Linked DNA regions of Lujinxingia sediminis. The protein of the gene in region 2 interacts with the protein of the main gene of each other region in a pairwise test. Links are inferred from orthologs where the notes say so. Each region holds a gene or a part of one and is shown on either strand. Other genes may lie near its edges. The genes, in order: EA187_RS13595 and topA.

Region 1 (6,114 bases), on a different replicon or contig from region 2:
ACCACTCGGCGGTCGCTGCTATCGCGCGGATCATCGCCAAGTACAATGCTCTGGGCAAGGACGTCGTCCTCACCGGTCTGAACGCCGAGAGCCAGAGCCTGATCGATCGCGTGGGCCTGGTCTCGACCACCGGCCACTGACACCGCATAATCGCGGGGGGGGGCGAGTCATCGGCCTGGCTTCGGAAGGCTGACTCCCGGTCGCCTCAAAGCGTGCTCTGAGACCAACCCCGGGGCGCCTCTGCGCCAGCACCATCGCCGCTATTCGAACTCTATGGCGAGCATGGTTGACGTGGTGGGCTCCGGTCGAAAAGAACGTTCTTGCCTGTGCTGAACCGGTGCGCAGGATACTTCTTTGTTCACCTCGGTGAGGCGCGCTCACCACCGGCTCCCATCCACCTCGGACACGGTCGATTCATGCCCCTGCTCGCATCCATCTTCCGCCTTGCCACGCTCATTCTCTTCCCTGTCGCGCTTATCGCCTGCGCCACCGGAGCGTCGAGTGCGCCGCAGGGCGAGAGCGGCTCTCGTGACGCACTCGCGCCCTCCAACGAGGACTCCTCGGAGCGTGACGACCGCGGCGAGCAAGGCAAGATCCTGTTTGTGCTCACCAACCATACGATGCTTGGTGATACCGACACACCGACCGGTTACTACCTCAGCGAAGTCACCCATCCCTGGTCTGTGCTTACCGAGGCCGGCTATACCATCGACTTTGCAAGTCCGCAGGGAGGTCCGGTTGCTGCCGATCCGAAAAGCCTGGATATGGACGACCCGATCAACGCCCGTTTCTGGGAAGACAACGCTCTGCGCAGCCAGCTTGATACGACGCTGGCCATCCATCAGGTTGTCCCCGAACATTACCGGGCGATCTTCTTTGCCGGCGGCCATGGCACCATGTGGGATTTCGCCGACAGTGCCGCGGTGCAACGGGTCACCGCTCGCATCTGGGAGGCTGGCGGAACCGTCGCTGCGGTCTGCCACGGCCCGGCGGCTCTCCTGAATGTGCAACTCTCCGACGGTCAATGGCTTGTCGCCGATCGAGAAGTCACCGGCTTTACCGATGCCGAAGAGCGCGCCGTGGAGCTCGATCAGGTCGTCCCCTTTCTGCTGGAGAGCGAACTTCGGGAGCGCGGCGCAAACTTTGAGGGAGCCGACAATTTTCAGGAAAACGTGGTCGTTGACGGACGGCTGATCACCGGCCAAAACCCGGCCTCCGCCACAGGCGTCGGAGAAGCGATCGTGGAGGTTCTCAACACCAGCCATGACACGCCTGACGTCGCCTATTAATGCGCTGAATTTAGCGCACACCTCAGACGTCGTACGCTGGTGTACCCTGTCCTCTCTCAGTGGAGCTCATCGTGACCTGCTCGTCGTCATCTCTGATATCGCCCGGCCTGCTTCAAAGCCGCCTCTCTCACACAACCTGCGCGCTCCTGCTGAGCCTGTTGAGCGTAGGTTGCGATCGCACGGCGCCCGCCCCGGAGCAGGTCACCGAGACCTCCCAGGAGCTCTCTTCGCCGTATCAGGCCCCTGAAGGAGGTGACACAGGCGCGGCGGCACCACTCCCCTTCCCATCCAACGACTGGAGCTGCGATCTGGCCAGCGCCGAGCGCGCCCAGGCCTGGATCGACGCCACTCGCCCCGCTGCGGAAAGTCAAACGCTGCGCGACATCGCACCACTCAGCCCCACCCGGCAGACACCGCGCATCCTCATCGGTATCAGCGACTCCACGCTGAGTCTGTTGCGCCGAGACTTCAACGACGATCTCAGCGCGGCGGCCGACGCTCTTCGGCAGGCGCAGCAACAACACTCCGGTGGAGAGCCACCAGCAATCGCCTTCCGTATCGACGGGCCCACCTCTGCCGAGCGCATGAAGAGCGTTCTTACGTCGTTTCGCAACGAACTGGGTGACTCGGTACTCTTTGTGGTTCCCGCACCGGCGCCCGTAGAGCGGGCGGCCCCTCCGAATGAAGACGCGATCCGGCGAGCCGCTGCTTCCGGCCACCTTGCCAACCCTCAAACGTGCCCCGCCGTCGATCTTCTCATCGAACGTGTGGCGACCCGGCCCCCTGACGAAAGCTCCGCGGCAGTTCGAAACGAACTGGTCGATGCGTGGATGACATGCGAGTGTCAGCCTGATCTCGAAGCCCTGCTTGCAAAGTTGATCTGGCCCGCTCCCGGACGTCAGCCGGTCCTGGTAGGCCAAATCTCCACCGAGAAGCTTCAGACCATGCTCGCCGACGAGCAGCCGGCCTGGACCGAACTTTCCAGCACGCTTCGCTAGTCCTGCCCGACTCCTCTGACCAGGACGGATGTCATGCTCGGCAACCAACGCCCTACCACGGACACGCAACCACCACCCGCGGCACATGCTCCAGCGCCAGCCCCACTCCCGGCCCCGCTGACGCGTACCGAGGCTCGTCTCGCGATTCCTTCTGACTGGTGGCACGAGTGGAGGTCCGGCAACGCACTTCAACAGCGGGCAAAACGCATCTTCAACCTGCCCTCCGCGCTCTTCCTGATGGCGCGATGGTGTGCGCTTGCAGTCGTCATCTGCGTGGCGTTCTCCTGGTGGCTCTTTGCGCCGCTGAGCCTGATTCCTCAGGCTCTACTCATCCTATACGGCGCCATCATTGGCCTGGGGCTCGGAGCCACCTGGGGAGCTGTGCGCGTCGTCGACCTCGCCATGGAGAACATCTGGCAACTGGTCGTGATGGTGTTCGAAGGTCTCAAGTCAGCGCTGGCCGAGATCGATACCCTTCGCCGAGGCAAACTCTCCGCCAGCGCTCTCCAGAAACTTTCACTCACCCTGTACCAGGGATTGCTCTACCCGGTCGTGCGTCGTGCGGCGCAGCAAGCCGCGGGGGTCTTCGCTCGCCCTGTGACCTGGGCTCTCGACAAAACCATCGCGCGTCTGATCTCCCGCATGCTTCGCGTCTCAGCCTCCAAACCACCCCAAACTCTTCCCTCCTCTGAATCGACGATGGCTGGGCCGGCTGGCACGGCGCTCGAAACCCTCGACGCTGCGCACACACGACTTCTAAGCCTGCGAAGCAAAACCCGAACAATCGCTCTAGCGCCGCTTGTCGCCCTCGCCACACTAAACTCCCTGTTGATGACGACTCCAGTCGTGGGCATCTACCTGCTTTTGAACTAGCGTTCCCATCGCGCAAAACGTTAAGAGTTCGAGCAAGAACACGTGACCCGTGCATCAATGACTTCCCCTGTGCCCGTCGACACTTCCCAGCCTGCCCCCTCTGTGAGATTCGCATGAAACCGTGGTTCACCCTGGAGCGCACGACGCTTCCCGATGGCGGAGAACTCCTCCTTCAACAACGTGACCGGGAGTACGTGCTTCGCGCCCACGGCATCGAATTGATGACCTCGCGCGCCCATGGCTCGGAAGACGACCTTGGCACCCGCGGAGTCGCCCCGATCGCCCACCGACCCAACGCCCGTGTCCTCATCGGCGGACTTGGCATGGGATTTACGTTGCGGGCCGCCCTGGATGCCCTTCGTGCCGATGCCCGGGTCTTCATCAGCGAGCTCGTCCCTGAGATCATCACATGGAATCGCGGTGTCCTGGCCCCCCTCGCCAACAGCCCTCTCGATGATCCGCGTGTCACGCTGCTGGAAGGCGACGTGACAGCGCATATTGCCCGTACACAGACACGCTTCGATGCGATTCTTCTGGATGTCGACAACGGACCAGAAGCCCTCACTGCCCGCGAGAATGACGGCCTCTACGGGGCGACCGGCCTGGAGCGGGCCTTTCACGCTCTGAGTTCGGGTGGAGTCCTCGGCGTCTGGTCGGTCTCCGATGACCAGGCCTTCTCCCGGCGCCTCAAAAAAGCGCGCTTTCAGGTCAAACGCCACACGTCGTACGCCGCCGGCGATCGTGGCCGCCGACACCTTGTATGGATTGCGACACGTCCCTGACGGCGAACGCCCCCCACTGGTGAAGCATAGGAGTCGATTGGCCCTCTCGTTCGCGTTGCACGCACGCCCGGGGGTCAGGAGCACGACCCGGGGTCAGGAGCACGACCCGGGGTCAGGAGCACGACCCGGGGTCAGGAGCACGACCCGAGGTCAGGAGCACGACCCGGGGTCAGGAGCACGACCCGGGGTCAGGAGCACGACCCGGGGTCAAGACCCTGGCTCGCGGCAATCCACCATCCTTTCAGCGCTCCATACCAACGCATTCACGTCGTTAAGATGTGCCAGCCGGGACTGTCTCCACAAGCACATCACGCTCGTCGCGCTGCAACAACGCTGCAAGGCGAGTTTCAATCATCTGGCGATCGACGCAGCGAATCGCCAGCCGCATACACACCTCTGCGCCATAATGCGTTTCAATGACGCGCACGCCCTGCTGACCGTCGAGCAGGTGCTCAACCTGAGCCTGAACCGAGTAGGGAACGACCAAGTCCGCAACCACCTCCGGGAACCGCTCAACCGCAACAGCGTCGTCCAACGCCATTCTCGCTGCTTCTCGATACGCACGAGCGAGCCCCCCGACTCCGAGCTTTATTCCGCCAAAGTAGCGCACGACAACGACCAACGTATCGCATAGCTCGCGCCCCTGAAGGATCTGAAGCATCGGAAACCCGGCGCTTCGACCAGGCTCCCCATCATCCACACCGCGCTCAACCTGCTCGACTCCCCGTCCGATCCGCAACGCGTAGCAGACATGACGCGCGTCATGAAATCGCCGTCGTATCTCGTCAACACGTGCCAACGCCTCGCCTTCCGTCACGACTCGACTGGCAAACCCGATAAACCTGCTTCGCTCAACGACCAACTCCGACTCACCCTGACTCTCAAGGGTCCAGTAGGGCTGCGAACTACTCTCAAACCCGTCTCCTTGCATCGTCCACCTCGCCCTTTTCGACACTGCTCAAGTTGACTCCCGGTTCCCCTCCTGACTCCCGGTCCCCCTGAAGAGCAGGGCACATCATCTACTCACGTTTCACATGTGAAACATCTACCTGCTCAACGCTCTCGCGCCTCAAAACGTCCTACGACGGCAAAAAAGTAGGGCTCTCACGCAAAGCTCTCCGAAGGCACGCGATAACAGACACACAGCGCTGTTAACGTCACCTCTCTTGGAGAACTACCATGACCGCGCCCCGTCAACACCTACCTGACCAACTGGTTTTTATCACACGACGCACCTCGGAACGACGCTTCTTTCTGCGTCCTGACGCGGAGCTTGCGGAACTAACGGCTTACGCTTTCGCGCGAGCGGCTACCCGCCACGGCCAGTCGATTCACGCGGTAACCGTCATGTCCAACCATATCCATCTCGTCATCACGGACAACACCGGCGAGCGCAGCAATATGGCTCGCGACAGCTTTGCGAGCATTGCGCGAGCTCGCAACAAGGCGCTTGAGCGAAAAGGTCATTTCTGGGAAGCGGGCACCTACTGTGATTGCGTTTTGCTCGACCAGGACGCCAGCGATCGTAAACTTATCTACACCCTTCTAAACCCGGTGCGAGCAGGCGTTGTCGATCGTCTTGAAGACTGGCCAGGCTTTATGATCCAGCCCAAAGACTGGGGAAAGCCCCTCCAGATTCCCCGCCCGTCCAGATTTTTCGGCGATACGGCTCCGGAGTTTATCGAGCTGACTCCTGAACCTCCTCCTGGCTACGAGGACTGGCCCCTCGACAAAACGATTGCCCATTTCGAAGCTCGCATCGAAGAAGCTCGCCTTGAGATTCTCGCCGAACGTCAGAAGGGCAGTGAGACGACTCAATACTCCAGTGAGGTGCTCCAACAGCTCGATCCCTATACCTCGCCCGACACGCCGACACCCTCACGCAGCTTCATTCCCCGATTTGCCACCACAGATGCTGAACTCATGCGCCGCGCCGAAGCTGCCCGCCGCGACTTTCTCGAAGCCTATGCCTTTCAACGCAGTCGATGGAAAGCCGGCAAGCGTGACTGCACGTTCCCATGCGGAACAATCGCGCTTCGACGGCACAGTGCCGTACCATGTGCTCCGGCCCCCTCGGACAGTCCACTCACGCAGGTCGCCCGCCTCTCCCGAATCAAAAAATATGCGCGCAGATGCCTGCTAAGCTCGCCATGAACGTATAGAACGCGAGAT
Region 2 (6,275 bases):
GAGCTCCCCCCGACCACACGCCCCTCCGAGAGCCGTCCCAGGCCGGCCTCCGGCGATGGCGAGCTTGGCGAGACCTACCTGCGTACCCTGATGCTGGTTCGTGAGGGCCATGATTATCGAGACATTGCAAAGGAGCGTGGGCTCACCCCCTCAAGCGTACTGCGCCATTTTATGACCCTGGCTCAACACGGCCACAGGCTCCCGCTCGACGAGCACGCCGACGGTCGCCTCCTGCCAGAGCTGCGCGAACTTGCCAGCGAGTGGTCTCCCGATGATAAGCTTGCTCCACTCAAAGAACGCCTCACCACTCCCTGCGACTACGATACGCTGAAGCTGAACCTCGCCATCGTACTTCAGGAGCGTTTTGAACACGACCAACCCCCCGAAGTCTCCTGAGAGCCTGCTTCACCGAGCGGTAAGGCACGCGCTCGCCCGTCAGGCCACGCCGATCGCGCCGGATCAGCGGGTGCTCGTCGTCATCCCCGACGCCACACGCCCTGTTGATCTTCCCGATGTGCTCGAGCCTCTGCTCACACATCTCAACAGCTTTGAGCCCGCGCATATCTCGGTGCTGGTCGCCCTGGGACTGCACCGCGCGCTGGCCCTCTCCGAGCTCCGGCCCCTCCTCGAGATCTGTCAGGCCGCCGGCGCCTCACTCACCCAGCACAACCCGCACCACCCGCGCCTCTCAATGCTCGGCGCCGACGTCGGTCTCGTTGCCGAGCCCCAGGCCGAGCCGTTGATCGGCTCGGCCCCCCCCGGTGCCGATCGCCCGCTGCCCGCGCTCCTCCACCCGATGCTCTTTCAACACGATCGCATCATCGTCGTCGGCACCGTTGAGCCGCACCAGTACGCCGGCTTCTCCGGGGGCATCAAAGCCCTGGCGATTGGCTGCGCCGGCGAAGAGACCATCGGCACCCTGCACGGCCTGGAGCTCTTACGTCACCCCGGCGTGCGCCTGGGGCGCATCGACGATAACCCCTTCCAGCAGGCCCTCTGGCGGGTGGCAAAGATGTCGGTTCCCGTCGACGCGCTACAGATTGTACCCGGCCACCCCGAGCCCCGTGCGCTTCTCTTCGGCCCGGTCCGCCCCACCTTTGAGGCCGCCTGCACCATCGCCCGTAAGGCGTTCTTCTACATCAGTGAGCCGCTGCCCTGGCTGCATCTGAAGTTGCCTCCAAGCAAATCGGACAACTTCTACCAGGCCTCGCGCGCGGCCACCTACGCCGCGCTCGTCGAGCACAGCGCCTTAATGCCCGGAGGCTGGATCGTACTGGAAGCCACCTGCCCCGAGGGCCTGGGACGCGGCGATGGTGAGCGCGCCTTCGCTCGCGCCCTGGCCCGCGGCCGCGACACCCTGCTCGCCGAGCTTCGCGGCGAGCTGCAATCGCCTGAGCCCGGCGTCGGCGGCCAGCAGCGCGCCTACGTGCTGGCCATGACTTTAGAGCGCAATCCCATCGCGCTTATCTCGCCACAACCTCTCCCGGAGCTCGACGCGGTAGGCATTCGCCAGTTCCGAAGCCTTCAGGAAGCCCACCGCGCCCTCAACCTTCCCCTGGTCACAGGTGTCTCGTTGCCCGACATCTTTACCGGACTGCCCATCCTCGACCATTGAGCCATTCTTAGCGCCGCCCCGGAACAATCCCTCGCCCACAAAAAAGCGTCCCCGCCCGAATCTCCGGCGAGGACGCTTTTTTGAGTTCTACGCCCGACCCTGGCTGGCCCACCCGTCGCGGGGCCAACATGCAGCAGGTCGGAAGTTGGCTCAGCTCGCGCTCTTCTGCTCGATGAGCTCCAACGCCTTCTCCAGCGTCATATCATCGGGGTTGGTGCCCTTGGGAAGCGAGGCGTTGACCTTGCCCAGCTTCACATAAGGCCCGTAGCGCCCGTCGAGCACGTTGATGGGCTTGCCACTATCCGGATCGGTGCCCAGCTCCTTGAGCACCTTACGGCTGCTTGCACGACGTCCCTTGGGCTGCGCCAGAAGCTCCAGCGCCTGCTCCAACGTCACCGTGAAGACCATCTCCTGCTCGGGCAGGTTGCGGTACTCCTTGAGGTGCTTGACGAAAGGCCCGTAGCGCCCGATGCCCGCCTCCACCGGCTCGCCGTCTTCGGGGTGCTTGCCCAACTCGCGCGGAAGATCGAGAAGCTGCGCGGCCTGCTCCAGGGTGACGTCTTCGGGATTCATGCCCTTGGGCACCGAAGCCGTCGGTGGCTTCTTGTTGTCTTCGGTGCGCTCACCCAGCTGGAAATACGGTCCGAAGCGACCATTCATCAAAAAGATCGGCTCGCCCTTCTCCGGGTGAAGTCCCAGCGACTCGGGGCCTTTCTCGCGCTTCTCCAGAAGCTCCAGGATCTTCTCGTAATCGAGGTCGGCCGGCGGAATGTCGTCGGGCACATCGACGGTCTTGGTTTCTCCTTCGACCTCGATCTGCACGTAGGGCCCGTAGCGCCCCACCTTCAGCGTGGCCGGGAAGTCTTCCAGGGTGACCTCGCGGGCCAGATCCGGCTCGATCTTCTCTTCACCCTCGTTGACCTTGTCGGCAAAGGCCCCTTCGCGGCGATAGAACTGGTGCAGGTACTCGACCTTGGAGCCCTTACCGGCGGCGATCTCATCGAGATCATCTTCCATGCGGGCCGTAAACTGCGTGTCGACCAGCTCCCCGAAGTGTTTCTCCAGAAACTCGGTGACGGCAAAGGCCATGTAGGTGGGCACCAGCGTGCGGCCCACCTTGCGACCGTACTTCTCGCCAGCGGTGATCTTGCTCATGATCGTGGCGTAGGTACTCGGACGGCCCACACCTTCTTCTTCGAGCACCTTAACCAGCGAGGCTTCGGTGAAGCGTGCCGGCGGCTTGGTCTCGTGACCGATGGCCTCAAGCTCGTTGCAGTCCACCTCACCCCCCTCTTTGAGGGCGGGAAGGAGCACTTCGCGATCTTCGAGGGCTGCTTCCGGATCATCGGCCCCTTCGACGTAGGCGCGCATGAAGCCCGCGAAGTCGATGCGGTTGCCGTTGGCGCGGAACACGTAGGTATGCTCGTCGTCGCTGACCTTCAGATCCACACGCACGCTGGTCTTTTTGGCGTCGGCCATCTGGCTGGCGACGGTACGCTTCCAGATCAGGTCGTAGAGCTTGCGATCCCGCCCTTTAAGGCCCGACTTATTCGGGTGCACGAAGGCGTCACCAGTGGGACGAATCGCCTCGTGCGCCTCCTGAGCGCCCTTGGCCTTCGAGGCGTAAACCCGAGGCTTATCGGCCACGTACTCCGCTCCGTAGAGCTCGCCGGCAGCCTTCCGCGCGGCGTTGAGCGCCTGCTGCGAAAGGTTCACCGAGTCGGTACGCATGTAGGTGATAAAACCGTTCTCGTAGAGTGACTGCGCAACCCGCATCGTATCGGAAGCCGACAGCCCCAGCTTACGGCTGGCCTCCTGCTGCAGCGTCGAGGTGATAAAGGGCGGCTTGGGCCGAGTGGTGTACGGGCGCTCGGTGATCTCGTTGACCGTCCAGGGGCGGCTGGCCAGCTGCTCGACCATCTTTTTGGCCTGCTTCTCATCAAGAAGCAGGACATTTTTGCCCTCGGTGATCTTGCCGGTGTTCTCATCGAAGTCCTTGCCGGTGGCAACCCGGGTGCCATCGACCTCATGAAGCACCGCATCAAAGGCGTTGCCCTTCTCGGCAAGCTGCGCTTTGAGATCCCAGTAGGAGCCCATGCGGAAACGACGACGCTCGCGCTCGCGCTCCACAAGAAGTCGCACGGCCACCGATTGCACGCGCCCGGCCGAGAGGCCGTACTTGATCTTTTTGCCGACCAGCAAGGAGAGCGGGTAGCCCACCAGGCGGTCGAGGATGCGGCGAGTCTCCTGGGCTTCCACCAGGTGATCATCGACCTCGCGGGTGTTCTCCAGAGCGCGCTCGATGGCCGACTTCGTGATCTCGTGAAAGACCATGCGATGGGTCGGACATTTGGGCTTGAGCTCTTCCAAAAGGTGCCAGCTGATCGCCTCTCCTTCACGGTCTTCGTCCGTTGCGAGGTAGAGGGCGTCGGCCTTCTTAAGCTCCGCCTTGAGCTCTTTGATGGCCTTCTTGGAGCGGGGATCTTTGACCACGTATACGGCGTCAAAGCCCTCGTCGATGTTCACGCCGAGGCTGGCCCAGGGCTCCTTTTTATACTTCGCCGGCATCTGGCCGGCGTTGTCCGGGAGGTCGCGGATGTGGCCCAGCGAGGCCTTCACCACAAACTCCTTCGGCAGGTATTTTTGAATGGTCTTCGCCTTGGAGGGCGACTCGACGATCACGAGTTTTGACATAGAAGGATTCCGCGCTTCGCTGTTCATGTATTCACAGGGCCCAACGGCTTCGAGGCTCAGATCTACGCGCTCATCACCAGGTGGCAAGGCGCATTCACTGCGCGCCCCATAAGTAGGGGCCTGTCCACCTTCACCCGTTGCCCGTGGGGGGCTTTCATAGAGAAGAGCCCGGGGGTTTGTCCAGCCTCACCGCCAACCGGGCCTGCAAAAGAGCCCCGCGTTGCCATGCAGCGCGGGGCTCCACACACTCGCCAGGTCTTTGCATCGAGCCTGACGCTTCGACCTACTCTTCGTCGATCTTCCCGGGAGAGTCGACCTCATCGCTGCCCGCATCATCGCCGGACTTCGGAGCGCCGGGACCTTTACCGGACTTCATCATCGTGTAGAAGTCGCGCATCTGCTTCTCGAGATCCTCGGCCGAGAGGTTGGAGAGATCCATCTTCTTGAGCTGCTCCTCGTCCATGTCGCCGAGCATGCTCTTGGGAAGATTTTTCATCAGCGTGGGGGCCTGCTTGATCGCCATCTCGAAGATGGGCTTAAACGCCCCGCGGATGTTGCCCGACTCATCAAAGAGCTGGTCGAGCATGCCCATGGGATTGCCTCCGGGCATCTTCGAACCGGCCTTGCCGCCCGGCCCGAAGGCATCGGCAAACGACGAGGGATCGAAGTCTTTGCCAAACATGTCAAAGATCGAGCTGTCCAGGGCGGGCATCTCCACCGAGTCGTAGGCCGGTCCCAGCAAGAACATCGGAAGCTCGGCCGGCGCGCTGGAGGCGCGCTCCAGATCTTCGCGGGCTGCCTCCTCCTCTCCGCTCATCTGCAACGCGGCGCCGCGCACCGCGTAGGCGTCGGGCAGGCTCGGATCGAGCATGACAGCGCGCTCGGCCGCCTTCATTCCGGCGCTGACCTTGCCCTCGGCCAGCTGCACATTGGCGAGCTGCACAAACGCAAAGGCTTCTTCCGGGTAGATGTTGGAAGCGCGCAGCGCATCTTCACGGGCCAGGCGATGCTCCCCGCGCGCCAGACGCAGGTGGCTGCGCATCAAGATCGCCTCCAGCGCCACATCGGTGCCCTCGCCGACGGCGATATCGAGCAGGATCAACGCCTCATCGACCTGGCCGCGCAGCATATGCAGGCGCGCCATCGCCAGGGCGTAGTCAGGATCGTCGGCGTCGAGTTCCCGGGCAGCCTTCAAGTCGCGCTCGGCCGCCTTCAGATCGCTCAAGCGCAGGTGCACCTCCCCGCGCAACGCCAGGATCTCGGCGTTCTCCGGATCAGCGGTGAGTGCGTGGGTGAGGTCGGCGCAGGCCTCCTCGTACTCCTCAAGCTCCACCGCCACCAACGCCCGACCCATCAGCATGCCCGGATCGCCCTCTTTACGCGCGATCGCCTCGTTGAAATACGCCTGCGCGGCCTCCGGCTCATCAAGCTGGTAACTCGCCCACCCGGCCACCGCCATCGTGGACGCGTCGCGCCAGCCGGCCTTCCACGCCCCCTGAGCGTCGGCCAGCGCGTCATCGACCTCTTCGAGATCGAGGTAGAGCTCGGCACGCCGGCTCAGCAGCCGACCGCGCAGAAGATCATCTTCGTTGCGCGCACCCGGCTCCTCTCCGCCCGGCCCCATCGTCTCAAGCATCGCGCTGAGCCGACCGATCGCCTGGTGCAGAGCGCCATCTTCAATCAGAGGCGAAAGCTCGGAGGTGAGCTGGGTCCACATCGCCTCATAGCTCGGACTGAGCTCCACGGGGGGTTGTTTTACGTCACTCATAATCACCGCGTCCCATCGACAGACGCCCGCTCTCCTCAAGAAAGCGGGCGTCGGTCGGATCGTCATGAATGTGGGCGGCGCGAGCGCGCCTGCGCCTCAAAAAAGCGCCTTATTTCGCCGCGCTGGCCTTCTCGAAGAGCTTCCGCAGGGGCTGCTCGCCCTGGAAGCCCATCATCACGTCGACGACGTCGTTGCCGC

Evidence for each region.
Region 1: the proteins of topA (region 2) and EA187_RS13595 interact in binary tests that used the Escherichia coli proteins (3 or more experiments, as listed by UniProt). The link is inferred for Lujinxingia sediminis from one-to-one orthologs.

Annotation. Positions count from the first base shown.
Region 1 is NZ_SADD01000008.1:389-6,502, reverse strand. Bases 3,044-5,961 are described here. They hold EA187_RS13595 (IMPACT family protein), read right to left. Parts: upstream 4,874-5,961; coding sequence 4,214-4,873; downstream 3,044-4,213. Other genes in these bases: EA187_RS13590 (transposase), read left to right, coding at 5,122-5,961; EA187_RS13600 (spermine/spermidine synthase domain-containing protein), read left to right, coding at 3,274-3,942; EA187_RS13605 (hypothetical protein), read left to right, coding at 3,044-3,160. In the rest of the region: EA187_RS13620 (SulP family inorganic anion transporter), read left to right, coding at 1-140; EA187_RS13615 (type 1 glutamine amidotransferase domain-containing protein), read left to right, coding at 417-1,289; EA187_RS13610 (hypothetical protein), read left to right, coding at 1,448-2,287; more of EA187_RS13605, read left to right, coding at 2,525-3,043; more of EA187_RS13590, read left to right, coding at 5,962-6,096.
Region 2 is NZ_SADD01000002.1:217,396-223,670, forward strand. What follows is about bases 1,538-4,616. They hold topA (type I DNA topoisomerase), read right to left. Parts: upstream 4,310-4,616; coding sequence 1,766-4,309; downstream 1,538-1,765. Other genes in these bases: EA187_RS06670 (lactate racemase domain-containing protein), read left to right, coding at 1,538-1,615; EA187_RS06680 (tetratricopeptide repeat protein), read right to left, coding at 4,593-4,616. Outside these bases: EA187_RS06665 (RecQ family ATP-dependent DNA helicase), read left to right, coding at 1-396; more of EA187_RS06670, read left to right, coding at 365-1,537; more of EA187_RS06680, read right to left, coding at 4,617-6,077; trxA (thioredoxin), read right to left, coding at 6,187-6,275. UniProt on the Escherichia coli protein: Releases the supercoiling and torsional tension of DNA, which is introduced during the DNA replication and transcription, by transiently cleaving and rejoining one strand of the DNA duplex.